DNA from 3 places in the Flavobacterium sp. CFS9 genome. Region 1 is predicted to be linked to each of the others. Evidence: riboswitches for the same ligand, from Rfam matches in the RefSeq annotation. Region 1 holds a riboswitch; each other region holds the start of a gene.
What was found. Region 1 has a riboswitch for cobalamin ahead of ACAM30_RS18075 (cell surface protein). Riboswitches for the same ligand answer to the same signal wherever they lie in the genome.
Positions count from the first base shown of each region.

Region 2: it holds a riboswitch for cobalamin, as region 1 does, so the genes downstream of both, ACAM30_RS02040 (TonB-dependent receptor) here and ACAM30_RS18075 (cell surface protein) in region 1, are expected to answer to the same signal.
Region 3: it holds a riboswitch for cobalamin, as region 1 does, so the genes downstream of both, ACAM30_RS03775 (TonB-dependent receptor plug domain-containing protein) here and ACAM30_RS18075 (cell surface protein) in region 1, are expected to answer to the same signal.

Region 1 covers NZ_AP031573.1:4,294,317-4,304,571, reverse strand. The annotation lists gene ACAM30_RS18100 (hypothetical protein) at 1-1,207, opposite strand, end outside; gene ACAM30_RS18095 (FAD-dependent oxidoreductase) at 1,454-2,905, shown strand; gene ACAM30_RS18090 (DUF4465 domain-containing protein) at 3,046-3,993, opposite strand; gene ACAM30_RS18085 (hypothetical protein) at 4,060-5,298, opposite strand; gene ACAM30_RS18080 (hypothetical protein) at 5,311-6,552, opposite strand; gene ACAM30_RS18075 (cell surface protein) at 6,596-7,885, opposite strand; cobalamin riboswitch at 8,348-8,550, opposite strand; gene ACAM30_RS18070 (hypothetical protein) at 8,703-9,047, shown strand; gene ACAM30_RS18065 (hypothetical protein) at 9,052-10,167, shown strand.
Region 2 covers NZ_AP031573.1:500,586-510,840, forward strand. The annotation lists gene ACAM30_RS02025 (hypothetical protein) at 1-1,390, shown strand, start outside; gene ACAM30_RS02030 (hypothetical protein) at 1,427-1,618, shown strand; gene ACAM30_RS02035 (YncE family protein) at 1,787-2,932, opposite strand; gene ACAM30_RS02040 (TonB-dependent receptor) at 2,929-4,977, opposite strand; cobalamin riboswitch at 5,092-5,292, opposite strand; gene ACAM30_RS02045 (beta-ketoacyl-ACP synthase III) at 5,718-6,701, shown strand; gene ACAM30_RS02050 (amidohydrolase) at 6,838-8,205, opposite strand; gene ACAM30_RS02055 (helix-turn-helix domain-containing protein) at 8,302-9,174, opposite strand; gene ACAM30_RS02060 (glycoside hydrolase family 88 protein) at 9,541-10,255, shown strand, end outside.
Region 3 covers NZ_AP031573.1:867,552-877,806, forward strand. The annotation lists gene cobT (nicotinate-nucleotide--dimethylbenzimidazole phosphoribosyltransferase) at 1-1,554, shown strand, start outside; gene ACAM30_RS03765 (adenosylcobinamide-GDP ribazoletransferase) at 1,626-2,411, shown strand; gene cobC (alpha-ribazole phosphatase) at 2,396-2,929, shown strand; cobalamin riboswitch at 2,997-3,200, shown strand; gene ACAM30_RS03775 (TonB-dependent receptor plug domain-containing protein) at 3,227-5,080, shown strand; gene ACAM30_RS03780 (YncE family protein) at 5,085-6,140, shown strand; gene ACAM30_RS03785 (winged helix-turn-helix transcriptional regulator) at 6,295-6,657, opposite strand; gene ACAM30_RS03790 (pirin family protein) at 6,949-7,818, shown strand; gene ACAM30_RS03795 (S41 family peptidase) at 7,971-9,443, opposite strand; gene ACAM30_RS03800 (RNA polymerase sigma factor) at 9,607-10,116, shown strand; gene ACAM30_RS03805 (hypothetical protein) at 10,103-10,255, shown strand, end outside.

The DNA.
Region 1 (10,255 bases):
AAACAATAATCATCTTAGTCAGATTTGATTTTTTCATCTTTTCAAGTGCACTGATGCTCAATTCTGTTTCATCCTCTGATCTGGAACGGTAGCGGTATTTTTGTTTGATGACATCGAAATCTTTTTCATTTTCAGAAATAACATATCGGTAAGCCATAAGATTATTCATTTCGTCTATCCAGTTTGGGAATTTAGCTTCATAGATTTCAATATAACGATCTATAAAACTTTTGTCAATGGCTTTCTTTTGAGAAATATACTCGTTAAGCATAGGATAAGTTTCTTTGGCCATGAGATTGATGTATTTTTTATTGTACCAGTCACCAGTATCTGCTTTTCCATTCAGCTGTTCGTATACATAACCATTGGCCAAGGAAGTTGCCAGCGCTTCGTTAAGCAGATGATAGGCATAATTGCTGTACTTTGACTTGTTCTCTTTGAAGCTGTTGTCGATCATTTTTTTGACTTCCAATGATTGTTCGTTATAGATAATATGATAAGTTTCGTGCAGCATTACACTAAAAAGATCTTTATAATCGTCTAAATCTGTTTGAATCGCGCTGATGAAATTATTATCAAAAGAATTCGCGGTAAAACCTTTAGAATTAGGCAAAGGATAAAATGCGATTTCAAAAGGAATTGAAGTATCCCAACTCGAATTGTAAAAGACTAAACCCATTTCAAAATAACGTTCCAAGTTGTTTTCCTTTGAGTATTTGGTAATTTCAACGAGCTGTTTTTCAAATTTCTCTTTATTGGGATTATATATCAATTCATTGTAAATTGGAGTAAAAGCAGTAATAATTCTCGTAAGATCATTCAACGTTTTGTTGGTTAAAATTCCAATAGTACGTGTTTTAAAATCCCTTAAATTTTCTGTTTCAATTAAGTTTTTTCTCAAAAGATCAAAGGACTGCATTGGTTTTTTAGAACCTTCCGGGAATTCTTCAAATGGATAGCTGTAATCCAATGACAAATGATCAAATTCTGCTGCCAGTTTCTGGAATTCCGCAGTATTGTATTTTGATTTTTGAAACTCGGTTTTAAAAACGTTATCGGGATAGTTTTCGGATAAATTCTGAAGGAAAACGAAAACAGCTAATTGTTCAGAATATTTAATATTAAATACTGCTTTTTGAGCAAAAGACCAATTTGTCAAAGCACAAAGCATAAAGATCAAAAGCTTAATTTTTAAAGTAATTTTCATTATTTCAGTGATTAGAATTTATTCGATAAGAACTAAAAGTAACTCAAAAATAAACAGATGATACACACTCACTATACCCTGTAAAAATTTAACTGCTCTATTATCTTCAATAACTCTCACAATCTCTTTTTAGTATCTAAAGCTTACTATTTTGTACTGGTTATCTTTTGTCTTAAATTTGCAGTCTGTTACAAGACAGCAAAATTTTCAAATGCTGAAGTGTCTAAATTAGGTAAAAAAGTGGGAATACATACGATCGAAAATGCAGAAGGAAACTGGACTATTTGTCGCGAATGTCAGGGACGCGGTAAAAAAAGCCAAAGACTCAGCAAGAAAATACGACTTCAGTATCAGACAGCACTGGAAAACTTTGAGAAATCAAAGAACTCCGGAGTTCCTCCTACTCGTCCTAAAGCGCATCTGAATGTTTGCACGAACTGTGACGGATCGGGATTGATTCCTTCGGAACATCCTACTACTATTGACAAAGAAAACTATCCTCATATCGCTATTATTGGAGCCGGTATCGGAGGAGTAGCATTAGCTGTTGCCTGTCTGCACCGTGGAATTCCTTTTACTCTTTACGAACGCGATACTAACTTTGATGCCCGATCGCAAGGCTATGGTCTCACCTTACAGCAAGCCAGTAAAGCCATTGAAGGATTTGGTATTTTCTCTTTGGAAGAAAAGGTAATTTCAACCAGACATTTAGTTCATACTCCGGAAGGAAAAGTAATCGGGGAATGGGGAATTCGAAAATGGATTCCATCGGATACCAAAACAGCTCCCAAGCGAACGAACATACACATTGCACGACAATATCTGCGATCAGCATTGCTAAAACAACTTGGCAAAAATAATGTAGTACAATGGGGACATCAACTCATCGATTTTACGGAATCAGAAGATCAAAGTATTTCCTTAAACTTTGAAGTAAATGGCGAAATCAAAAACGCTAAAGCTGATCTTGTGGTTGGAGCAGATGGCATTCGCAGTACGGTACGAAAACTGTTAATAGGTGATGAAGTTACTCCTCTACGCTATCTGGGGTGTATTGTGATACTGGGTATTTGTCCTTTAAACGCTTTTGAAACCACTGATACTTCGTTATTGGACTCAGCAACTGTATTTCAAACGGCTAACGGCAATGAACGAATTTATATGATGCCCTATACAGAGGATTCTATAATGTGGCAGCTGAGTTTTCCAATGTCCGAAGACGATGCTAAAATACTGAGTCTACAAGGACCGAAAGCGTTAAAGGAAGAAGCTTGCCGAAGAACACAATGGCACGCCCCTATTCCGCAAATTTTATCGGCTACTTTAGAAGCTCAAATTTCAGGTTATCCGGTATACGACCGCGAATTACTTCGTCCTGAATTATTGGCAAAGAACAAACTGGCCACTTTGATTGGAGATGCCGCACATCCGATGAGCCCTTTCAAAGGACAGGGCGCTAATCAGGCATTGTTAGATGCGCTTTCATTGGCTCACGGAATCGTAAGAGGATGCAGACCGCTATCCAACTGGAGAGATGCAGGAATAAGAGTAAGTGTATTGACTGAATTTGAATCTGAGATGCTTACACGAAGTGCCACCAAAGTAAAAGGTTCTGCCGAAGCCGCGGAATTCCTGCATTCTGAGATTGTTCTTTACAAAGGTGATGAACCCCGAGGAAGATGCTTAAAGAATAAATAAGCCTATTGGCTATTGGTTTTTGTATCTTTTTTTCTCGCAGATTTTGCAGATCAAGCAGGTTTTTCTTTATAACCTATATATTTTAAACTAAAAAAAGGAGCCACTTTTCAATGACTCCTTTTCGATATTCAATTTAAGTATTATTGAATTCTTTTTACAGAAAGCTTGTCCAAACAGAAATAAGCTGCAGTATTCATTCCGTATACCGGGTGTGAATCTGTTGAAGCCATTTGGAAAACCAGGTATTTTACATCTCCTAAACCTTGAAGCGCCGTAGTGTTCACGTTTACCCATCCTGTTGGCATCACCAAAGAACCTCCTGTGTAATCAGCCAATGATTGTGTAATTGGTGCTGTAATAGTTCCGCTTGAATCTACTCCGTAAATTAACAATTCAAAATGATCTCCTGATGAAAATGCCTGAGCAAAACCGTCTCCATACAAACAACCATAATAAGGCCACGGGTGCATGTTGATTTTTAATCCTTTTACATTATATAATCCTGTGTTTCCAATTTTAATCCAGTTAGAGAAGCTTGCCTCGCTGAAAGTAGTTCCCTGTGGATTTTTAGGATCTGTATAACTTGACCAATACGCTACGATGTACGGGTCTCCTGTTGTACCTGGAGTACCCGCTGAAATTGTAGAAGAAGTTCCGAAACCGCTTCCTGCCATAGTACCCCATTGATTGGCTACCCAACCGTTAGATCCGCCGGTACCTGCTCCTGAACCGTAATTTGTAATATCATTTACATTGGATACGATAAAACCATCCCAATAGTTGTAACCTGATGATGTTCCGCTATGTGAAAATTTAAAGATGTCAACTGTTAAATTGGTATTGGCTACATAGGTATTTTGCCAATACTTCCCTCCTGTTGTTGATGTTCCGCTGGTTAGTAGAGAACTTGTCAGGTTAAGCGTAGTAGTTGTTCCTACTGAAGGATCGGTCACTGCGCTTTTAGCAGTTAAGCCTGAGCTTTTTACCGCTGCACTACCGCTTTCGTTATTTAATAGATTTTCATCATTACTACAGGACGAAAGCCCCAGCATCAAACCTACTGTCAAAAAATAAAGTACTTTTTTCATGATTTATAAAAATTTTGGATTAATATTCTTGGTTGATTAATAAACAGTTCTATTCCTGCTTTTCGATTATTTACCTGCAGCAAAATTCAAATCTTCTGCCTGTTTGAAGGAATTCGTCACTAAATCCAGTGCACCAATCTCAGTAAATGTTGGTACGTATACTTTCACAAAGTCTACTCCCGGAAGATGTACTTTATTGCCATTGCTGTCTACAGCCCAGCTAATGTCTATCGAAGGATCTTTGATTCCGCCATAGCCCCATTCAAAAGTTCCAACATTGAATGCTGTACCTTCTCCATCGCTAATATCTTTTGTAGCCAAATTGACTTTTGTTCCCTTTAGCGTATAAGAATCACCAAGCCATTGCGGATAATAATTATAACGTTTCCATTTTTTTGTTCTGGTGATAAAACCTGAAGCACTTTTATTATTGGCCCATTTCAGATATTCTTTGTCAAATTGCCAGTCGTACTTTCCTGCTACGGCAGTTTTATTTGGATCCGGCTTGTAGTACGTCACCTCATAGTTCTTAACTGTAGTCGATTTATAATATTCACTTCCGGCTATTTCGTACCACTCATTGTCCTCTGCAGTTCCGTTTTTGTTCGCATCATAAGCAACCATAATACTCACAGGAGAAAACTTTGAAGCGTTCGTAACGGTATTCATCTGAACTGTAAAATCACGTTTACCATAAACATTAATCACTGTATGGTCGAATTTTGTCACGATATAACCTCCGAAAGTTCCCAAATCAACTAGAGATCCGTCGGCCAAAATAGCTTGTGCATTCTCTATTGCTTCCGCTTTCGTTGCAAACTCAAAACCGTCATTGTTATAATGCGGTGCCGGTACATAATCGATAATTGAAAGTGCTTTCGAAGTATATGTTTTACCGGTTTCGGCAACTGTAACTTTTGTCGAAGCCTGTTTTACCAGCTTATTCAGTGTTACGGTGAAATCTACAACGTAGCTCAGTGCTTTTGGTGCTATAAACTTTAAGGTCTTACTGTCGCCAATAACAGAATCTTTAGCTACTCCGTCTTTTCCGGTTACTTTTAAGGTCCATTTGTATTGAGCAACAGCGTCATTTGGGTTTTCTATTGTTACTTCCGGATCAATCGCTACAACATTGTATCGCTCCGTTGCAAAATCTGCCTGCAATTTTATAGTAAGAGACGGATCTTTAACCGGCTCCGGTTTAGGTTCTTCAATTACAGGCTCCGGCTTTGCATCATCGTTACTGCAATTATAAAAAGAGCAAACGATGGCGAGGTATAAACTATATTTTAAAAACTTTTTCATATTCTAATCTTCTTACTTTTTTAGATTGTATTTTTTAATTATTTGAAGATCTGCAGCTCCCGAGAATCGTGTAGCCATAGACGATTGCTGGTGGCAAAGTCCCATTGGCTCGCTTACACAGTTCACTACTTTAATAAAATGAATTCCCGGAAGATTTGCTTTATTTCCATTCTTATCAACTGCCCAGTCGATATCAATATCAGGATTTTTAGCATTGACATACCCCCATTCCGGAGCCTCAAAATTCCACAAAGTAGTTTGCCCCGGACGTACCGCTGCAAAATTGACATTTAACTTCGTTCCTTCGTAAGTAGCTGTATTTTGAGTATCCCAGGCCGGATAATACTCTTTCTTCGTTTTTGACCTTGGTAAAAAATAGGTTTGAGATTGGTTGTTCTCACAATAAATATGTTCACGATCTAAAAAAGGATCATTTGGACCGCTTACTACTACTTTTTTACCCGCCGCAGGTTTGTTATAGGTAATTTTAAAATTCTTGATCGTATTTTCTTTCGCGTGCTGACTTCCTATAATTTCATACCATTCGTCTTCATCAGGTTTTCCGTTAGCATTTTTATCATAAGCGACGTAAATTAAACCCGGAGCCGGAGGATTGGCTTTATCTGTTAAATCAGCACCGTAAACTCTGAAGTCTTTTTTTCCTGAAAGATTAACCACCATATGATCAAATCCAACCACAATTGAACCTCCAAAACCTCCTAAATCGATTGGATATCCTACACTAGTTTCACTTATTCTTCCCAATGCTACTCTCATAACATCGGCTTTTGCAAATCCGTCTTTGTATAAATCATTGGCAAACATTCCGGGTGCCGGAGTAAAATCCTGAATACTTGTTATATACGGATTGTAATTTTGAGTCTCATTTATTACATTGACAATGGTAGCACTTGTTCCTTTTTTGTCACCTTCAGTAACATTTAAGGTTAGTTCGTATGCACCCGGATATAAAGCAACAAATCGCAGATCTTTAGTCGTTCCTACAATCGAATCTTTAGTCTGATTAACCGGATTCTTTTTAAGCACCCATTGATAATTCGGATTACTTGTTTCAGCTGAAGCTGTAATATTCAAAACTTTAAAGGTGTTTACTTCAAATTTGTCCTGAAGCTTTACTGCTATTGGTATGGCGAGTCCTTCTCCGGTATTGGCATCATTTTTATCGTCATCGCTACATCCGGTAAATGCCGCCGCAAAAGCCAATACTAATAAATAGGCAAAGTTTTTTTTCATAATTCCTGATATAATAATTTAGTTTAATACACTTTTGAATGGGTTATCGCGTAGGAATGCTTTCTCCTGAAAGATGCAAATCTGTTGCTCCCATTATTTCGGTCGAAGTCTCTCCGAGCCATCCCGCCTGCTGATTAAGCCCATTGTACACTTTCACAAAATCAATCCCGGGAAGTATTACTTTGTTTCCCTTTTCGTCCACAGCCCAGTTGATATCTATTCCCGAATCATCGTCATTGTTTGGAGCATTGTCTGCATATCCGTATAAAAAAGCATACTGCACAAAATAACTTCCCGTCCCGCTTTCATCCACTGCGTTATCGGGTAATCTTGTTCCTTTATAGGTGATAGAAGATTGATCTCTAAGCCATTTTGGCCAGTAATCTAAAGAATGATTGTAAGCGTTATTTTGTACCAGATAACCGTTTTTCCCCTGATTGTCTTTCCAAAAAATATACTCCATATCCACAAAACCTACTGTACCCGTAGTTCCTCCCGGCACTGGAATTTTATTGGGGTCAGGTCGGTAATAGGTAATTTCATAATTCTGAATCGTTTTCGGCATCTTATGTCCGCCGCCTTCTATCTCGTACCACTGATCATCCGGAAGTCCGTTTTTATTTTTATCGTAAGCAACCATAATTACTCCTGCTTCACTGCTTCCGCCGCGCATGATACTGTTCGGATTTGGATTAGCCTCTGCCCAGAATGCATTTCCCAAAACTCTAAAATCACGTTTGCCCTTGACATTAACGATGGTATGATCGAACCCAAAAACAACATAACCACCAAAAGCCCCCAATGAAATCAAATCACCATTTTTCTTGGCCAGATAAGTATTGGCTCTTGATAAAATCTTTTCAGGAGTATCTCCATCATTGGCTATAGGCAGATCATTCACAAACTGCCCCGGAGCCGGTTTAAATTCAAATACTTTTGAGATGTAGGTTTTATACTCCTTCGTTTCTTTTGTAACGGTAACGGCTACTTTTTGCGTTTGTATACTTCCTTTGTTATTTACAGTTACGGCCAGTTCATACATTCCTGTTTCTGTTGCTGCAAAAAGGACTTCTTTCTCTGCTGTATTGCTTAGTGCATAACTTTCTGAGGGTGCTTTGGTAACACTCCAGTTGTAAATAGCTTCTGTCGTTGCGCTGATTGTGGGATTTAAAGCCACAATTGCAAATCGCTGCGTAGTAAAAGCTAAATCTGAACTAACAGGCGGCGGATTGCTATTTTCATTTGATGCATTATCATCAGAACAATTGGTTAAGGTGAGTACTGCAATAAGCAACAATAAGGATTGGAAGTTTTTGAAGATAGTGTGGTACATGTGGTATTGTTTAAGTTTGTAGTAGCAAAAGCGAGCGGAATTGAAGAAATAATGAACGAAGTTTTAGTTAAAATCTTCAATAGGGAGTAATGTTATTCTTATAATCGTTAGACAAACCGGGATCGTCAAGCGTACCCGAATGGTATTTCTTTTTTATGGGAAGAGGATTAAAGTAAGGGAAGACACCGAGAGACAATACATTCAAAAAATTCTGACTCCACTCGGATTTCTTTTTCAGAAGTGATGCTCTCAGAAAGAAAAAGCAACTATAAAACACCCCTGCCTGAAACAGAAGAGAAACAAAAACGATAACAATAAATAAGAATTCTCTTTTTGTATGATACATCACTAATTGAATTAAGAAAACTCCCGGATGTATAAACTAGAAACGCAATAAGGCAGAATCCCGTCATAAAAAATGACAGGTTCGTTTATTGTTCTTCAACTTTATTCCACGAAAGTCTTAAACTATGTGATTGTGGCAGGTCTCCTGACTTGTTCCATCTTTAAAACAGCCTTCTCATCCGCCGCGGCGGACAATGGCATGAGTAACGTTTAAAGACTTATACAGAACTTACAGTAGCGGGTCTGTTCAGGATTTACACCTGATTCCCTTTTAACCATTTTTTCTTAAGAAAAAACAGACCAAAATCTGGCGCAAATATATCATTATCTTTTACAATTGAAGGAATTTGGGGATGAAAAAATGAAATAACAAGACAAAAAAAAATCTTTTCGATGTCTAAATCAGGTGTATATACTTGATTTCAGAATATCTCGACTAGTTACTTTTATGCATAACTAAAACTTAAATATTATGGAAACAGTAAAAATCCCTGAGGGGGTTCAAGTTACACTAAATGTAGCAATAAGTTCTGATGCGATTGTTGGTGCGGCAATTCGTTTAAAAGGTGAAGTTACAACTTACCCCGAAAATCAATTTTCAAAAATTCTAGGAGATCTTTCAACACTTCAGAATGAAAAAATGACTGTGCAATCATTATTTCACGTTGATCAGAATATTGACCAAATAATGGCAACTACCCGATTAGACATCGAAGTTTCTTATGGTGGGCAAAGCCAGAAATTAACTGTCAAAAAAAGGAAAATATACAATCAACTGTTTATAGCATTTGCATACGTTCAATTTACAAAACAATAAACTTATGAAAAACTATTACATACTAATAATTATATTAGGCAACATCTGGTACATCAATGCCCAGGAAAAAAATGTTCCATTAAGTGAATTTCCAATGTCCAATTTAACCAGTCCTGCTTTTCAATTGTTAGAAGAAACAGTAACGGATATATACACTCCTGAGAATGTAAAAGCATTAGCATTACATGTACAAAACAATTTTGGTGAGAGTATGGCTATAGAAGTGACTCCATACTTTTTTATCAATACCAAAAGTAAAAAAAGAACCTATGATCGATATATTGGTGTAACCAAAGATAAAGCAACAGGCAACTTAAAACAAAACCCTTTTAGCGGGCTAAATACAACTACTCTTTCTTTTGCCTATTTAAAAAAGGATTTTGAAACTATTGCAGGAGACAACAAACGTCAGACCTTCTCTATAGGAGCAAGAACAACATTGTTACGTTTTTTTAGTAAGGAAAAAGTATATGAAACGAAACAAAATATTCAACGTGTATTAACAGATAAAGCATTAATGATTCCTGAGGAAATACTTCAAATAGTAGATGAGGCGGAACAACAAAAAGCTATAGAAAAATTCTTTTTAGAAGAACAAAAAATAAGAGATCGCCTAAAACCTTTCGAAAAGGTAATCAAGCCAATTTTCAAACTGGATGCAGCTGCTGCTTATAGCGATCTTTTCAAGGACAATTCTATAAATGGCGGTACAATTAATCGCTTTGGATCATGGCTAACCGGAGAATTTAATTTGATTTTAAATGAGGATAATGAAGAAAGTTCTACAAATAACTATGCAAATCTTCTATTTATTGGTCGATATATCGAAGACGGGTTTAATATGGATTCTACTAATGTCTACACAACAAATTACTATAGAGATTTTGGAAGTAAAATAAGTTTTGAATTTGGAAAATTTAGCTTAGGGTATGAATACATAAAAAGAAATGGAACTGTAAAAAGCGAAAGATCTGTAGGTAGTATAAATTTTAGAATAGATAAAAACATAAGCATCTCAGGAGCATTTGGGAAGGACTTTCAAAAAGAAGATAATCTTCTGGCGCTTTTTGGAGTGAATTGGGGATTAAACTTTGGCAATTCATCACCTTCTCTCGAATAATTAAACTAAAAAGAAAATAATCCATAAAATCTGTGAAAATAAACAACTTAATATTGAGGGTTCGATAAACAAAAAAATCCAAATCCTG
Region 2 (10,255 bases), 1.6 Mb from region 1:
AAAAGCAGATTCTGTCCTTGTTAGAGGCAGTGATAATATTGTAAAATTTATTCCTCAAAGCTCATTAAAAGGTTCTCCAAATTTAGATCAGGTTTTAGGAACAGGCAATTCAACTGATACAATTGTTAAAATCAGGACGATTGAAATCGGGAATGTGATTGTTGCGGGGGTAAATCCTCCTACCGATGGTATACTATTTGGACCTGCTTTAGAAGATTCGGAATATTCAACGATTCAACGTGGTAGATTGACTAGCTATTACTATGGGTCAGAATCGCAAGTTAATGGAAAAGGGATTTATGTACAGAGTGATAAAGGTTCAGAAATGAGTTTAGACAGTAAATCCCTGACTTTTAGTGGCAATGGATTTAGTGCTGAATTAAGTTATGCCGGTGAAATCGAAAACCCTCACAGAAAAATTCTTATTCCAATGTGGGATCAGATTGATCCACTTGAACGAGAAAAAAACATTCCTCTTGTAATTAATGGACAATCAGCCGATGAATATGGTAATCTTGATATAGATTTAAATTCAGGGATACCCCCTGCATTTATAAAAATAAATGAGGGTAATGGTTTTGGCATCATTAGAGCCGACAGAAATGCAGCATATTTTGGAAACATTGGCGAAGATGCTGTAGATTTAAGTAATAGTTATGGAGAGAGTTCAACTGTAGGAGCTACTGGCTTTGGGTCGACTATTGGCGGTGGTTTCAACAACACAAATGCGAATAGCTTCGGTGTTATTTCTGGTGGTCACAATAACAAAATGATTGGCGGACATGACTCTTATATTGGAGGAGGTGATCGTAATTCAACAGACGGTGCAGACTATGCTGTTATTGTAGGAGGACAAGGAAACAAAGCTATTTCAAGGTCGTACGTCCTTGGAGGACAAAGTAATGAAGCTCTAGCGTATGGTTCTGTCATCTTAGGGGGAAATTCTAATAAAACTTTAGGTGAGTCATCATCTGTTCTCTCAGGTAGTGGCAACATCGCGCAATCATTGGCTGAGACAGTACTAGGGCAATACAGTACCAATTATTCCCCTGGAAGTAATTCTGGTTATATTGGGACTGATAGAATTTTTAACATCGGAAATGGAAGAAGTGATTCAAGTACTGAATGGTCACCTTCCAGATCAGATGCCCTTACCGTTTTAAAAAACGGTCTAGCTACACTCCCAAGTGTAACGAATGCTCTTATCGAAGCTGAGCTTACGGGAAAAGCTGTGCTGACAAAAGAATATTTAGACGCTAGAATTGGAAAAATAGCTCCTGCCTCTGCCATAGATACAGGTAGTACTGGTGAAATACGAATAGCCAACGGATACATCTACTGGTGCATAGCTCCAAATTCATGGATTAGAACTTCAGGTAATACTTGGTAAAGACACGATCCTCAAAAATAACTTTAATTTTTTTATATGAATAAATCAAAAATCGCAGTAATTGTAAGCTTACTTATCATTTTAACAGGTTTCATTGAGACAAAATTTGATCTTTTACAAGATGCAGGATTGTCACTAATGGTTATTAATAGAGTTAAACTCATTGGTTTAATTTTGTCAGCAGTATTACCAGGGATCAATCCTCTACTTACAAAAGAAGAAAAATAAAAAAATCTACGGAGACATAAAAAAGTGACCTAAAACAATTATTGAGATATTTTTATAAAATCATTAATTAAATTACCACTAGCGAAGTATTGAACTTCAAACAAATAGCCCTCTTACAAAACAGCAAGAGGGCTTTTGAAACGCTTTTTATATCTCACTTTTCACACCTCACTTTTTAGTTATAAAAGTAATATGTGCCGGAATATTACCTGCCGTAGTTTTCCATTTTAATTTTCCTTCGGGAGTGAAACAGTAGATGTAGCCTGTGACCACATAATTTTGGGCATCGGTAATATATATTTCTTTCGTTTCGGGATTTACCTGTAAGCCATAAGGAATCATGATATGTTTATCGGTACCGTCTGTAATAATTTTGTTGTTAATCACTTTTTTAGTCTTTGTATCTAATATTCCGTACGAAACCTTATTACTGTTGGTCAGATAACTCCACGAAACACTGTAATAATAGAGTAAATCATCTACGAGACAGGTTGCTGAAACAGGAATATCAAGCTGCATTTTCTTTTCATCCGTCTTTGTATCAATCACAAAAAGATTAGATGGTGTGTTGTAATAATCACCTCTGGAACTTACATAAATATCGCCTCTGCTGTCTACCTGCATGCTGTGAAGGTTAATCCCCACATCAATTTTTTTGATTTCCGTAAAAGTTTCAAGATCGATAACGGATACTGTTCTGTCATAATTTGGCACTCTGTAACCTCCTGAATTGGCAACATACAATTTCCCGTTATACACCACCATTTGTTCAGGCTGATAACCAACGGTCACTTTGCGTTTTATTTCTAAGGAAGTCGTATCGATCTCCGCTACAAATCCAATTTCGGCATTGGGGTCAATGGCGACAGGGCCTGAATACGAACTTACGTAAGCTTTATTTTTGTAAAAAGTAACATATCGGCAATTCGGAATGTCTATTTTTTTGATTCGTTTTGCGGACCATTTATCGATTACTTCAACCTTATTAGAACAGTTAATCACTGCATACACTTTGTTTCCGTAAATTTTTATGTCGTTGCCCACATCACCCAGTTCTTTCACGACTGTTGGATTGCGTTCGGAATAAATATCAGTGGTATAATTTCCGGTTCTGTAATTGAAGACGTCAATACTGGCGCGGTTCATTCCCATATTGCCTTCGTTTAAAAGATAAAATCCTTCTATGTTACCATCGCTTCTGGGTGCGGCCACACTTTTATCTGAAGAGGAAAAAATAGTTTCTTCTTCTCTACAGGAAACCAAAAGAAGAGCAACAAATAAACTAAACAGGAATCGAATACTTCTCTTTTTCATAGTGCAATACTGATTATAAATTTTAAAGTACGGCCCGGCATCGGATAATTATAAATTACTTCGTACTGCTGATTTAGAGCGTTGTTCAATTCGATTGTTCCTTTTACTTTATACTGATGAAAAGTGAACATCTTCTGAACCGCCAAATCGTGCGTATACCAAGGCTGCACTTCATTAATTTTGATATTGTTTACATTTCCATTGTATCGTTTCCCTACGTATATAAAGCTATAATTAAAATTCCATGACTTGTAATCCGCATTTAATATTCCGGATCCGCTATGCCAGGGGGTATAAGGAATCTGATCTCCATAAGAGGATAATTCCAAACCGGCAAACTTGGTGTAATCCCGGCTTTCTGAATACGTATAGGTTAAATGTGTAGTCAGATTTACTTTGCCAAAATGCATTTTCATATCCACAGCCGACTCTATTCCTTTTCCTTTCACCTGCCCGATATTGGTCATCATCCAACGGAATAAATTTCCGGTTGGTGCGGCAATTATTTTATCTTTAGTATTGGTGTAATACCCATCGACCTGAAGAGAAAACTGATCTAAGAAACCTTTCTCCACGGGTATGTTGTAGGTAAATCCAACATCATACTGATTCATGTATTCGGGTCTTAAAGTGCTCGAACCAACCATCGTATAATACAAATCATTAAAAGTGGGCATTCGGAACATACGTTTTGCAAAAGCTCTTACATTAAAATCATACGCTTTAAAAGGAGTGTAACCCAAAAATACGGCGGGAGTAAATTCTGTTTTGTCAGGAGCTTTGGCGTTGTAACGTACTTCTTCCTGCACATGCGTACCCACGACACTTCCCAAAACTTTAAAACCATCCAGTCTGTAAGAACTTGCCAGTGCAAATAAAGCGGTATAACGCTCGGGATAAGAAAACAAGGTTTTTATCCCTTTTCTGTTGGCATTAAGACGGTTGTACTGAAAATCCGTTGACAATGAAATATCCCACGCAGGTAAAATTTTGTACAAATTGACTGCTGATACATAATATTCCTGTTGGTAATAACTATCGTCAGATTGAGCGCCTTCGGTAACCACTTCCCCCAATACACTGGTGGTGTCTCGGGCTACGTAATGCGTATAATCATAAGCATACTTTGCTTTAGCCTGAAATTTATATCTGTCGCTAAGATCTTTTATAAAAGTCCCCTGCACGAAAAAATTCTTATCGTATTGTCTGAAACCATCCGAAAACTTATTTTCTACGATAGCTCCAGGTGCTCCTCTTTCGGAACCATAATAATACACTTTAGCGTCCCAGGTACCGTTCTTCATTTTCCCGTACAAACCAGACTCGAAACGAAATGCTTCAATATCACTATTGTGTCTCATGGCTGAGGTATCGTAGGCCACAGTACCGTCGAGATTGTTTCTTTTGTATCTGAATTTGTATTCGCCATTAGATTTGATATATTCAGAACTGGCACTCCAACTTACTTTATCACTTAATTTTTGCTCCAATCTAAAAGAAAGGTCATTGTAATTGATAGACATGGTTTTATAACGCAATAAGAAATTGGTCTTTCTGTTACTTTCAAAAACTGGTCGTTTGGTTCGCAAATAAATAGTAGAAGCGGCTGCAAAGTCTTTAGCCGACTGAAATATTTCACTCTTCTGACCATTGTACATGGTGAGGGATTCCATATCATCAAGGGAGTATTTTCCTAAATCCGTAACTCCGTTCTGGGCATTCCCCAACTGAATTCCGTCGTAAAAAACACCTACGTGATGCGTTCCCATATTACGTACATCTACCGTTTTGAGTCCGCCCAAACCACCGTAATCCTTGATTTGTACTCCGGCAAAATAACGAAGTGCATCGGCAACATTATGGCTGGCTAAATTTTCAAGCAGTACTCCTGAAAGAGTTTGTACGGGAATTACTTCCTGATAAGGTTTTGTTTTTAAAAGTACTTCTTTCAAAACTCTCAGACTATCCTTAGTAGTTTGCGATCGAAGCACGATGGGAGCTAACAATACGAAAAGAAATAAAAGTAATTTTCTGGTCTTACACATCACTGATTTAATTAAATAAACTTCGGGATGTGATCGTCAAAAAAGCAATAAGGCAGGATCCCGTTAAAAAATAACAGGTCCGTTTATTGTTGTTCAACTTTACTCCACGAAAGTCTTAAACTATGTGATTCCGGCAGGTCTCCTGACTTGTTCCATCTTTAAACAGCCTTCTCATCCGCCGCGGCGAACAATGGCATTAGTAGCGTTAAAGACTTTTACAGAACTTACAGTAGCGGGTCTGTTCAGGATTTGCACCTGATTCCCTTTTAACTGTTTTCTCTAAAGAAAAAACAGACCTGAATCTGAGCGTAAAGATAGAATTATCTTTATAAAAACAAGAGTTAATTAATCCATATTGCACTTTTGACAATGACTGAGACCAAATCTCATTCATTTATTAAAAGAATGAGATTTTAAACTGAACCGTAACAAAAAAGCATTTTTGCGACCAATTGTAAGTTCTGTTTTGGTTGCTTTTTGGTAAACATTGAAGAACTGAAACAAAATCATTCGAAACAGGATTTGATTTTATTAATAATGAAGTGAAATAGAAATATTAAAAGTAAATTAACAAATCCCGAGATTTTTGCATCTTTATATTTGTTAAATTGCGCCCCTGTAAATGAAGATGCCCCTCGTACTACATATTCTTCGAAAAACTCTTGTAAAATGGACTGAAGAAAGGTTTTGGGCCGAAAGTCAGAATATAAAAAAAACACTAAAAGAGAAACAAAAAATCAATGAATACAACAAAAGCTTCCATTATTGCTATTGGAGGATATGTACCGGAAACGGTTTTAAGCAATACTGATTTAGAAAAAAGAATAGATACAACAGATGAGTGGATTACCTCCCGAACAGGCATAAAAGAAAGAAGAATATTAGATGACCCGGCACTGGCCACCTCAGACATGGCTTCTTTTGCCATTAAAGATTTAATAAAAAATTATGATATAAATCCTCTGGATATTGATTGTCTTATCCTCGCAACATCAACACCCGATCATATTCTTACTCCCGCTGCCAGTTTGGTATGCGAAAAAGCAGGGCTAAAAAGTGCCTGGGGATTTGACCTTAACGCTGCCTGCAGCGGCTTTTTATATGCACTTTCAGTAGGTGCAAGTTTTGTTGAAAGCGGCAGATACAAAAATGTTATCGTAGTGGGTGCCGATAAAATGAGTTCGATCGTTAATTATGAAGACCGAAACAGCTGTATTTTATTTGGTGATGGTGCAGGTGCTGTACTTTTACAACCTACTACAGATGGTCGTGGTATTCATCAAAACATTTTCAGAACAGACGGAACAGGTGCTGAATTCCTTTCTGTACGTGCCGGAGGTTCTCTTTTGACCACAACTGAAGAAACCATTCAAAACAAACAGCACTTTGTACATCAGGAAGGAAGAACCGTTTTTAAACACGCTGTGAGAAACATGAGCGGTACTTCAAAAGAACTAATGGAAAAAGCTTCATTGACTCCTGAAATGGTGGACTGGGTAATCCCTCATCAGGCTAACTTAAGAATCATTCAGGCGGTAAGTGAGGAAATTGGAATTGACATTGAAAAGTTTAAAGTAAACATTCAAAGATACGGTAACACTACAGCGGCAACCATCCCGTTATGTCTTTGGGATTTCAAAAACGATTTCAAAAAAGGAGATAATCTTGTTATTACAGCTTTTGGAGCAGGGTTCTCCTGGGGCAGTATGTACATCAAATGGTAAATAGTATATAAAAAAATTACGCTATATCCTTATGCTGAGGTAATTCATCATAAATTCAATACCGATTTTAAACAAAAACAATCAGTACATTTTGTCCTGATTGTTTTTTTATGTTTTTAACTCAGATTAAATATATTTACAATCCGCCGATCTGTCCCGCTATCATTTTACCCTTAAAAAATACGCCTTCTCTTTTTGGCAGACGGGCTACTGCTTCGGCAGAACAACTTGCTTTTACCAAAATAAAGTGTGCATCATCTCCTGTCGCCGGCCAGACTCTTGCGCCCGCATCGTTAAGCGGTAATATTTCATTTGTTGTCGCGATGTGCAAAGCGCGGCTCAGGCTGTATTCATCTGTCCAGCCATATAATTGTGCACATAATTTTGCTTTTTCCAGCATATCACAGGTTCCAAAAGGCATCCAATGGTCTACAATACTATCGGTACCGGTCATCAGTTTTACACCGTATTTCTTCAAAGTAGGAATAGGCATGATGGTTTTTCCCATTGGTACTGTAGAAATTACTCCGATACCCAGTGCTCCCGTTTTTTCGGCTATTCCCTCTAAATCTTTTGGATCCATTCTGGCCAGTGCAAAACCATGGCTGATATAGGTTTTTCCTTGTAATTGTTTATTCTCTTCGGTTTTTTTAATGATGTACTCGATGGCCGACTTTCCTGAAGGTGGCGATTCGTGCAAATGAATATCGATTCCTTTATTGTGGTCTATTGCAATCTGAAACATGGTATCGAGCGATTTTTCCATATTTCCGTCAACTGTGGTAGGATCAAGTCCCCCAATAAAATCTACGCCCATTTTTGCAGCTTCTCTCAGTAAAGGTTCTGATTGCGAATATAAAATTCCATGTTGCGGAAAAGCTACAATCTCCCATCCAAAACTGTCTTTATTATTATCCAAAGCCTTCAACAAATGCTCCAGACTTTTTAATCCGCTCACAGGATCAATATTACACTGGCAACGGGCGAAATAACTCCCTTGGCTTTTCATCAACTGAATGGCCTGCTCTGCTTTGTACTGAGAATCTACAAGCAAATCCGGAATAATCTTCTGTTCCAGCGTAATCATATCTTTTACCGTAAATCCTTTTCGAGGTGCAGCATTCCATTTTCCGCCGTAAAAAGTTTTATCAATATGGATGTGCATGTCACGCAATCCCGGAAGCATCAAAAGACCTTTGGCATCTACTTTTTTTAGTTTCCCATCAGGTTTAGCCGTCGTAATGTTTTTTATTTTTCCATCACCAATATGTATATTATACAAACTTGTTTTGGTCGCAATTACTTCTTTTTTTTCATTGTACTCAAAGCCGTCTTCCAGTCTTACATTGGTTAAAATATATTCTTTAGAAGTCACTGTACTATTTTCAGGCTCTTCGAGAGAATGTGCCATTGCTGTATTGCTTATTCCGGAAAACAATGCGGCTCCTGTTGCTGCCGCTCCCATTCTTAAAAATTGCTTTCGGTTGATTTTGTTGTCGCTCATCGGTTATTAATATGTAATATTTCTAAGAAACTGATTCTCAAGAAATAATGGTGAACTGCAAAATTCACTTAATTTTTTAAAACCGGAACAGGAAGATTAATGATAAGAATGGTACAAATTATAATTTTCCTTAAAATCTGTTGGTGTTTTTCCGATATATTTTTTAAACACTTTGGCAAAGTAGCCATTATCGCTAAATCCTAACTGATAAGCAATCTCTTTTACAGATAAGTCCGTGCTGATCAGTAATCGTTTGGCTTCCAGAATGGTCCTTTCTTTAATAACATCTCCGGCAGACTTGTTCAAGAATTTTTGAGAAAGAATATTCAAATAATTGGACGTCACATTCAATTCTCCGGCATAAAAATTCACCGAAAACTCTGTGGTAAAATGATCTTCAATCAGTGCTTTGAATTTTTTTATAATTTTTTCTGATTTCGCAGCAACATCATGATCGGGAAAATGAACTACATATTCTTTCTGCAATAATTTAAACAGCAAGTGTAATCTTAATAACACTATTTCTTTGTTCAATAGATCGTCTTTAAGCAAATCTGATTCTATTTCCTCCAACTGATTTTTAACTTTCTGAAAGTCCTTCTTATTTAAGGAAAGACAAAATGGTGAACTCTGTCCGAAAAAAGGCAGCTGCGACAAATTGGAAAAAACGGTCATTATTTCGGGCGAAATCATCAACTGAAAGCCATTGGTATTGACATCAAGCGACCAATTGTGTACCTGTCCCGATCCCACAAAATGAATCTGATAATCGGATACTTTGGTTTGTTTAAAATCGACACTGTGAAATCCGGAGCCGTTCTCTACGAAAAAAACAAGATAGAAATCGTGTTTATGAGGCTGTTCAAATTCGTTACGCCCTTTTACACTGTGTCGAAACAGGGTGATGCCAAACGTTTGCTCGCCAAGTATATTTAAAACAGACAAAGTGGGGATGGCAGTTTTGCTCAAGGGAATCGATAGTGTTGATTTGCTATTTTCAAAATTATATAATTAATCGATAAGTAAACTATTGTGCTAAATTATTTGTTGCTCATTCTTTTCTGTGATAGTTCTTTTTACCACATAGGAAAATACATTCTCTAACTCAAGGTAAGTCCTTTTATACAATTAAATCTGATTCAAAAATTCCTTTTAAATCAACTTCTGAAAGGAATCAAATCTTTGAAAAACGCCTTAAGCCTGCAAAAAACAGACTCTTTACACAAATTTGAAAGTTTTATGACAGAAACTGAAAGAGGGTTTTGAATCTCAAATCTAACTTCGCTGTATCAAAGCATTAGAACAAACAGACTATAAATCTATAAAGAGTAAACAATGAAAAAAAAACTAAGCCTGTTTTTAGCAATTTCTGCTATTACCATAAACTCCTTCGCGAATCTAAAACAGGAAGATCCTTCTTTGGTTTGGTTTAAAAAAGCAACCCAAACCATTCACTTTCAGTTAAACAAAGCGGCACAGACTTACCAGCCGGGAAAAAATCCACGTTCTGTGAATCCTAACGGAACGGTTAGACTGGCGGGCTTGACGGACTGGACAACCGGTTTTTTCCCGGGAAGTTTATGGTACGGCTACGAGCTTACGGGTGACAAAATTCTGGCCGATGAAGCTAAAAAGTTTACACTGGCTTTGGATTCTATTCGAAATATCAAAAACACACACGACGTAGGTTTTATGCTCTATTGTTCTTATGGAAATGCCTACAGAATTACTCACGACAAGATTTATCTTCCGGCATTAGCAGATGGTGCCGCTAATCTTTACGCCCGTTTTAGTCCAACCGTGGGAACCATTCGCTCCTGGGATTTTACCTGGCTGCACTATCCGGTGATTATCGACAATATGATGAATCTGGAATATTTGTATTGGAGTGCCAACGCTTTCAACAAACCTGAATACACCACTGCGGCCAATACCCATGCGCTGACCACCATAAAAAACCATTTTAGAAAAGATTACAGCTCGTATCATTTGGTCGATTACGATCTGAAAACGGGTAAAGTATTGCGTAAAGGAACGCATCAGGGTGTTA
Region 3 (10,255 bases), 1.9 Mb from region 1:
ACAGATGCTACCCGATATTATCTTATTAAGTCTCCTGCTGTTAAAAGTGCCATCAAAAATCTTTTTTTAGATTATAACAAAAAGGCCGAGGAACTTACTGACAGTCACGAACAAAAGGAGCACTATAAATCCTTAAAACTGGAGGCAATCGAAGAAGCTCCAATCGGGCTCATTATTGCCTATGACCGATCTGTACTGAACCAATTTACCATTGGAACGGTTGGCAGCAATGAAGCGGTAAAATTCAGTTCGGTTTGTGCTGCTCAAAATATTTGGCTCTCTCTCACTGAGCAGGGTTACGGAATGGGCTGGGTGTCTATTCTAAACTATTATCAATTTAAAAAGATTCTCGATTTACCTGAAAATATTGAGCCGTTAGGGTACTTCTGCATCGGAAAACCTGCTACGAATTATGATAATCAACCCATGCTGCAGCAATTGCACTGGAAACAAAAATCAGAGGCTCCGGATTGTACAGAAATCAAAACTACCGTTGAAAATCTAATTCCGGATTTAAATTTAAGTCCAAAAACAGAACAGTCAAAAGATTTTAATTTCAGCACTCAGCTACAAGACAAAATAGATTCGAAGACCAAACCCATTGGCGCTCTGGGAACTCTTGAGACTTTAGCCTTTCAGATGGGAACTGTTTTTGAAACGTTAAACCCAAAAATCATAAATCCTGCTATCGTCGTTTTTGCTGCCGATCATGGCATTGCCAATCATGGCGTAAGCGCTTACCCGCAGGATGTCACAAGACAAATGGTGACTAATTTTCTGGAAGGCGGAGCTGCTATTAATGTCTTCTGTAAGCAAAATGACATTCAGTTATCCATTGTTGATGCTGGTGTTAATTATGATTTTCCAACCAATGCCAACCTGATTAACGCCAAAATAGCCAAAGGAACGCAATCCTTTCTACACCTTCCCGCAATGAGTGAAGCAGAGTTACAATTGTGTTTTGAAAAAGGAAAAACGATTGTGGAAGACCTTGCAAGAAAAGGCTCCAATTGTATTGGTTTTGGCGAAATGGGAATTGGAAACACCTCTACCGCCTCGGTATTGATGAGTCTTCTAACCGGATTCTCTATCGAAGAATGTGTTGGAAAAGGAACGGGTGTTGAAGATGAAAAATTACTTCAAAAACAAAACTTACTGCGAAAAGCTATTGAAAATTATACCGGTCCGGCCGAGTTAAAACAACAGCTGGCTTATTTTGGAGGTTTTGAAATTATACAAATTGCCAGCGGAATGTTAACTGCTTTTGAGAACAACATGCTCCTTCTGGTGGATGGCTTTATTTGCAGTACGGCCTTTTTAATCGCTTCAAAAATAAATCCTGCTATTCATAAAAATGCAATCTTCTGTCATTGTTCCGCTGAAAAAGCGCATCAGAAATTATTAGATTATTTAAATGCTAAACCTATTCTGAATCTGGATTTACGGTTGGGTGAAGGTACAGGCTGCGCGATCGCCTTTCCAATTCTGAAATCAGCTGAAGTTTTTCTGAATGAAATGGCCAGTTTTGAAAGCGCGGGAGTGAGCAGGAAATAAGTTTTCAGTCTCTGATTACAATCTCAGTTTATAATTTTATCCTTTAATTTTGCCCTAATCAATTATCTTAAATGAAAAAAGAACTGCATATTTTCTTTACCTGTTTAATGTTTTACACCAGAATCCCGTGTCCTAAAAACATCAATCATGATCCTGACTATTTAAATAAGGCAACACGTTATTTTCCTTTTATTGGCTGGATTGTTGGGAGCATTTCCTTTCTGGCTTTTTATCTTTTCTCTCTTTTTCTATCTATTGAAAGTGCCGTTCTTTTGGCTATTATCGCCTCAATATTAACCACGGGAGCTTTTCATGAAGACGGTTTCGCTGATGTCTGTGATGGTTTCGGAGGCGGGTGGACCAAAGAAAAAATCCTTCTTATTATGAAAGACAGTGCAATTGGTGCTTACGGAGCCATTGGTTTAGTTTTATTATTTCTATTGAAATTCAAACTGCTTTCTGAATCCATTTCACTTTTTACTACTAACATTTTTCTAATTTTCCTCTTATTCATTTCGGCCCATTCCTTAAGCCGTCTCGCAGCAATATCTATTATTTTCACACATGAATATTCCCGTGATGATGCTACGAGTAAAAGCAAACCTATAGCCAAGAAACACAGTTGGAAAGAAATTACAGGCTCGTTCTTCTTCGGATTGATTCCAATACTGGTACTTTCTTTTTTTCAGCACCAATTTCTTTTAGCGATTCTTCCGGTATTTATCATGCGTTATTTTCTAGCCCGCTATTTCCAAAAATGGATTGATGGTTACACAGGCGACTGTTTGGGAGCAACGCAACAGGTTTGTGAAGTTGTTTACTATTTAAGCATTCTGTTGATATGGAAATTTATCTAATTCGTCATACGGAAACAACCTGTGAAAAAGGAATCTGCTACGGTCAGACTGATGTAGATTTGGCTATTCCATTCGAAGAAATCTTTAAGGATATTGTCTCGCAATTACCTCACGGAGCCTTACTCTTTTCAAGTCCATTGAAGCGTTGTACTATACTGGCAGAATACATTCAGAATACTATAAAACCCGTTTCCTTTATTACTGACGATCGTCTGATGGAAATGAATTTTGGCAATTGGGAATTGAAAAACTGGGATACAATTCCGGCGGAAGAACTTAATCCCTGGATGGAAGATTTTGTTACCACGCAAGTCCCAAATGGGGAGTCCTTTACAGCACTTCATGAAAGAGTAGGTACATTTTTACAGGATTCTGTTTCCAACCAAACTGGTCCTGTAGTCATTGTCTCACATGCAGGTGTGATCAGAAGTATTTTATGTCATCAGTCCGGATTACCACTAAAAGACGCTTTTACCAATAAAGTAGCGTTCGGACAGGTTATTAAAATAGTGATTTAAATTATCATTTCTTCAGAATCACTCCCTAAAACGAAAACAAATTTGAAAATTCAATAATTTTAACTTTATCTTTGCACAAAATTAAGGTTGTGTTCATTCATACACATTAAAAGGGAATCAAGTCATAAATCTTGAGCTGTACCCGCAACTGTAAGCTTTGTTCTGAAAAGAATGCTTGTTGTTAACTACAAAACCACTGCTCGCTCTGACGAATGGGAAGGTAAACAATAAGACGCAAGCCAGGAGACCTGCCTTTGTAATCAATATCGAGCTCTCGGGAAAAAGAGTGTAGAAATTATGACTTTAAAAAAACTTTTTGCTCTTTGTTTCTTATTGTTGTGCCAGATTACCGTGGCGCAGAACGATTCTATTACGAAACTTAAAACGGTCGTCGTTTCTGACGCCAATCTTAAAAAATACTCCAATTCACAATCGGTTTTAAAATTAAATGACTCTGTTATTGGTAAAAATGAAGCCTTACTAACGGATTTATTAAACTTTAATTCAACCATTTATTTTAAAGAATACGGTCGTGGAATGCTTTCTACCGTAGCGTTTAGAGGTACAACAGCCTCACAAACGGCGGTGATTTGGAACGGAATCAACATTAACTCTCAGATGAACGGAAGTACCGATTTTAATACCATTTCCGGATCCGATTACAATTCTATCAGTGTAAAAGCAGGTGGAGGAAGTGTTATTTACGGCAGTGGAGCCGTTGGAGGAACCGTACACCTGAATACGGATCTCGCCTTTTACAATAAGTTTGAAAACAGCTTAAGATTGGATTACGGAAGCTTCAATACTATCGGAATCAATTACAAAACAAGTATCTCCAATAAAAAATGGAGTACTCAAATTGGTTTTTCTAAAAACAGCTCTACAAACGATTATAAATACCTGAACCAATACAACTGGAAAGGCGAACAGCGCTGGAATCAAAACGGCCAATATGATGTTATTACCCTAAGCGCAAATGCAGGATATAAAATCGATGCCAAAAACAGTTTAAAGCTATACACCCAAACTTCAAACACAGACCGAAATACCTCATTAGTTTCGGAATCTGAAACTAAAAGCAAATATGTCAATGGTTTTAATCGGAACTTATTGGAATATGATGGTGATTTTGGCAGATTCAAAACCAATTTAAAAACAGCCTATATTTTTGAGAACTATAAATATTATGCCGACAATTCGAGCAATATTTATACGTACGGAAAAACAGAAAGCCTGACTACAAAAGCCGATTTAGGATATCAACTACTGGAATCACTGCAAGTAAATGGTATCCTGGACTACAATCGAACTAAAGGATACGGAAGTGGTTTTGGCGATAATGTGAGAGAAATAAGTTCTGCAGCTTTACTTATCAAACAAGATGTTTCCCCAAACTGGAAAAACGAATTCGGGGTTCGAAAAGAATTTACAGACAATTATAAATCACCGGTTCTGTTTTCGGCAGGTACTTCTTATCAATTTGGGAAACTGTACAATTTGAAATTGAATGTGTCTCGAAATTTCAGAATCCCAACTTTCAATGATTTGTATTGGGAAGAAGGCGGAAATCGTAATTTAAAACCGGAAAGTTCTTATCAGGCCGAAATTGGAAATGTTTTTACCGTTCAGAATTTTTCTTTGACTCAAACTTTTTACTACATCAAAATAAAAGATCTATTGCAATGGGTTCCCGGAACAAATGGGATCTGGATGCCTCAAAACACAGATAAAGTAAACAGTTATGGTGCTGAAACATTATTAAGCTGGAAGAAGAATTTTGGTAAAAACAACCTGACGGCAAATGCTACTTATGCTTATTCTGTTTCAGAAAATGTAGAAACTAAAAAGCAATTATTTTTTGTTCCTTTTCATAAAGTAACTGCTGCCATCGCTTACACAAGAAACAACTTTTCAGCTCATTATCAATTTCTTTATAATGGATTTGTTTACACACAAGCTGACAATGATCCTGAAAAAACTGTATCAGCTTACACTGTTTCAAACATTGGCATAGATTACGATTTTAAACTTTTATCTTCTTTCAAAGTAGGTTTTCAGGTTCTGAATGTATGGAATACATTTTACCAAAGTCTGGAACACCGACCAATGCCGGGAAGAAATTACAACTTGTACTTAAACTTTAAATTTTAATATAATGAAACTAACTAGATTATTCTTATTAGCATTAAGCGCATCGCTTTTTGTTTCTTGCTCTAATGACGACTCTGACGGACCTAAGGGAGTTTATGATAATGGCGTTTTCATCTTAAATGAAGGTAACTTTACTGACGGTGGCTCCGTTTCTTTCATATCTGACGATTTAAATACTTTCACGAAAGATGTTTATAAAACAGTAAACAGCAGTGATTTCGTTGGAAAATATCTTCAAAACATCTTTTTTGACGGAGACAAGGCATATATTATTGCCGGTGGTTCAAATGTTATTAATGTAGTCGACCGCTATAGTTTTAAATTGATTGCTAAAGTTGAAACTGGTTTAGCAGCGCCAAGATATGGGGTTGTAAAAGACGGAAAAGCTTATGTAACCAATGCAAATACCTATTGGTCTAAAACAAACCCGGCCGGTAACACCGACGATTTCATCGCTGTAATCAACTTGTCTACAAACAAAGTCGAAACTACCATACCGTTAAATACAACCGGAAATCATATTGAAATTTTCAACAACAAACTTTATGTAACAGAGCCTTACAACAACGATAAATTACTTGTGATTAATCCAACTACAAATAAACTGGAAACTCCTGTAACGATTGGATATGGCGCAGATACTATGGAAGTAAAAGATGGTATTTTGTACACTATCAGAAGCTCTTATGGGGAAAGAAGCGAAATTGTAAAAGTAAAGTTATCGGACAACTCTATCACAAAAATCACTTTCCCGGAGTCACTTGACGGGGTTAAGAACTTAGACATTTACAATAACAAGATATACTACACTTTAAACACTGCAGTTTATGCAATAGATTATACTGCAACTACAGCTTCAACTACTCCAATTTTTGAATACAGCTCAACTTCTGAGTACGGTAAAATGTATGGTTTTGCAGTAAATGACGACCGAATTTTTATTGCTGACGGAGGTGATTTCAAATCAAACAGCAAAGCTTACATCTACAATTTAAGCGGAACATTACAAAAGGAATTAACAGTTGGTGTTGGACCAAACGGTTTCTATTTCAATGATTAATTTTTAGAATTCATTTGATTTTTACCTTCATAAAAAAGGGATTGTCTTAAAGGGCAATCCCTTTTTTATTTTATTCACCGGAATGCAAATTAGTGATACAAAAAAGAAACATCAGGATTAGAAAAATGTATCGGCTTCAACAATCATCGTACTTTTACTGTTCAAACATCATCCCTCTATGCTTTCTGCCCCAAGACACCAATGCCGCGATTACAGATTTTGTTTCCAGACCATATGGGGTAACTGAATATTGGACCGTAACCGGTTTGGTATCCATCACTTCCCGATGAACAATTTTATTGATTTCAAGGTTCTTTAACTCCTTCGACAACATCTTTGCTGAAATGCCTTCGATATCCTTTTCCATTTTTTTAAATGTATTGTTATCCCCCTGACGCGTTATTAAGTAATGAACAATCAACAGACTCCATTTGCTGCTCAATATATCTATCGCATCCTGCATCGAACGAATATCGCCAGTACATCCCTCAGGATCTGTTTTTGGTTTCTTAATCATCAACTTACCTTTTAGTTACTAGTAACCTCTTATTAACCCATAGCAGATATACCGATTATTTCTTTGAACTTTGTTATCAGAAAAGTAATTCAAGAATCTTATATTCCTTACAAATACGATATACCTTTCAGAAAGTTACAAAAAATAAATAGACAGGCATAGTGAGAAATAGACTTTTAGTTTCAAGAGCCTGCGAACAACCTCCTATGCTAATCGAATTTTACGCATAACGATTCCCCTTCGTAGCATCCGGAAGACACGAATCTAATTAAAAACAATAAAAAAGAAATTATGAACAGAAAAATAGAAAAAACGCTTACCCCAGAAACATTTGTTTGGGTAGGTGACGGATTTTATACCTCTTCATTTATAGGTACAGAAATCAGCAGACGAAGAATGAGCCCTTTTTTTGCCGTGGGATATAGCCCTGATTATGAATTTGAGCCCGGTGATCATCAAAGAGGTATTGGTCCACATCCGCATAAAGGTTTTGAAACTGTTACGATTGCCTACAAAGGAAAAATCGCACATCGCGACAGTCGGGGCAATCAGGGAATAATTGGTACCGGTGATGCACAATGGATGACAGCCGGGGCAGGTATTTTGCACGAAGAGTTTCATGAAAAAGAATTTTCTCAACAGGGAGGCACTTTTCAAATGGTGCAGATGTGGGTAAACCTGCCAGCAAAAGACAAGGAAACAACACCACATTATCAGGATTTAGCTTTCGACAAAATGACCCGGGTTACCCTTGAAAATAATGCCGGCTTTATTAATGTGATAGCTGGTGAGTACGAAGGACAAAAAGGAACTGCCACTACCTATTCTCCAATCCATTTATACAATACCTATTTGAATAAAGATGGTTATGCCGACTTTCGATTTTCCAATCAGTTCAATACCGCTCTTCTGGTTATAGAAGGTAGCATAAAAGTAAATGATACTGAAACATTGGCCACTGACAGTTTTGCCATGTTTGAAAATGATGGTGCCGAAAACTTTACGATCCAAGCTTTAGAAAACAACACAATTGTACTAGTAATGAGTGGTGAACCTTTAAACGAACCTATTGCTCATTACGGCCCCTTTTTAATGAACACGCAGGAACAATTGACAAAAGCTTTCGAAGAATACAAGTCCGGAAAATTTGGTACTTTATAAAACAAAGTATCAGTATTATCTTCGTAAAGTAAGTATACCAACAGAATAAAACTTCACTAAAAGGAATGAGCCCGATATAGATCGGGCTCATTCCTTTTGATAAATTATAAATTTGTTTAATTCTTAGATGTAATCAATAAGCTCCTCTCTTTTTATTTCAATGCTCGTAAAAGTCCTTCCGGAGCTTTTTCAAGATACATCTGATTTTTAATTCCGTCCATTGCTTTAGCATCTGTAAACGCTTTCAACGCTATTCCACTGTCATCCCCTGCTTTTTTCGCACTGATTCCTGTTATTTGAGATATTGCTACACTCAGCAAAGGTTCATTTGGATCTCCCAGAACTCCTAAATTCGTAATACGCTCTAATTTTTCATACGTTGGTTTCAAACCGTCTGTGTATTCTCCAAAATCAGATGCATTTACAATTTTTAAAACCAAAGGCTGCATCGCATATTTATGATTTGGATTACGGTTCGTTTTTCCAAAAGTCGGAGAATCATATAAAGTTACCGATCCCACATTTTTACCAACAGTAGTCTCTCCCACCTGAACTACAGAAATATAAGGTACCAAACCATTTATAACCAATTCACTTGCCGATGCTGTACCACTTGTGGTTATAATATAAACTTTAGTCATGTTCAGACTATTAATCGCAGCACCGTCCATTTTGTCAACAAATTTGTTAAGCAGCGACTCAGGGTCTTCACTTTGATAATATTCGTTGATTTTTGCATTCCATTTCTCTTTCGAAAAAACTTTGCCGGTAAACTGTCCGGTAATCATACTGGCTAAACGCGTTGAAGTTTGTATTGAGCCTCCTCCGTTATATCTTAAATCTAAAACCAAATCAGTAACCCCCTGCGCTTTTAGTTCTGCGAAAGCCGCATTAAGCTGTGCATCATAATTAGCATAAAAACCATTGTACATCAAATAACCTATTTTGCGGCTTCCGGATGTAATCACTTTATTGATAAAAACAGGATTTTCGTCTAAAGTTGTTTTTACTAATGCAACTGTTTTTCCGTTACTATCAAAACCAGTACCGTTAAAAGTAGCCATATTCAGTGTATAACTATCTGCCGCCAATAGCGACTGATAATTTGAAACCGTCAAAGAAGTTCCGTTAATACCGGTAAAAAGATCCCCTCTTTTGATGTCTTTTTTAGAAGCATCAGAATTCGGAATAATATAACGTACATAGCCCACTAAATCTGTAGTACTTCCCGGTTTGTAACTAAGTCTGAAGTCTACACCATTATTTTTAGAAGTTCCCTGAAGTTCCTGTTCTAAAACTGTATAATCGTCCACAATCCAGCTAAAACGATCAATTGCCTGACCTTTTGGAAATTTGCTTATAGGTTTGTTCAATAAATCCTGAAATAAATCCTCCGGTTTAGAATATCCTCTCAAAAAAGCATTTAATGCTTCCTGATTGCTAAAACGGTCATCTGCCAAAGTAGGAACATCAGCTTGCCATAAATAAAACTGATTCAGTCCTTTCCAAACAAAATCATTAACCTGCAACGAGGCCGGAGCCGCTACATCATCCTGATCTTCACAAGATTGCAAAGAAAAAGCAAGCAAAAATAATAACAGTACACTTCTTAATATTGTCTTCATATAGTAAATATCTATGTAGTAGTAACGTAAAAATACTATCTTTAGTTTTAACTCTAAGAATTTTATTGCTTTTTTTATTGTAAAAAAAATTTAATATCCCGTGTAACAAAAATAATAGTGTCTCGTCTTCACTATATAAGCTAACGAATAACCAACAAATTTTATGAATCAGAATGTGTTTATAGAATTAATAAATCCTTTCAAAGACAAAGTTTTTCGTCTGGCAAAAAGATTATTAACCAGCACCGAAGAGGCTGAAGATGCCACTCAGGAAGTTATGGTAAAGTTATGGAACAAAAAAGATACTCTGGACTCCTATAATAGTGTTGAAGCTGTTGCAATGACAATGACCAAAAATTATTGTCTGGATCAGTTGAAATCGAAAAGGGCCGGAAATCTTAAAATTGTACATAATAATTATACAGACCGGGAACCTCAACTGGACAAAAAACTGGAGGATTCGAATAGTTTAGAATGGGTTGAAAAAATTATAAGCCAATTACCTGAACAATTACAAATATTAATTCAGTTGCGGGATGTCGAGCAATATGAATTTGATGAAATTGCGAAAATTGTCAACATGAACGAAACGGCTATACGTGTAGCCCTTTCAAGAGCGAGAAAAAAAATAAGAGAATCAATGGTTAATACACACAGTTATGGAATTCAATAAAATAGAAGATATATTAGAAAAATACTTTCAGGGAGAAACCACGATTGCCGAAGAAAATCAATTAAAAGAATATTTTTCTTCACCGGATGTTGCGCAGCATTTGGAGCAATACAAACCAATGTTTGGTTATTTCTCTCAG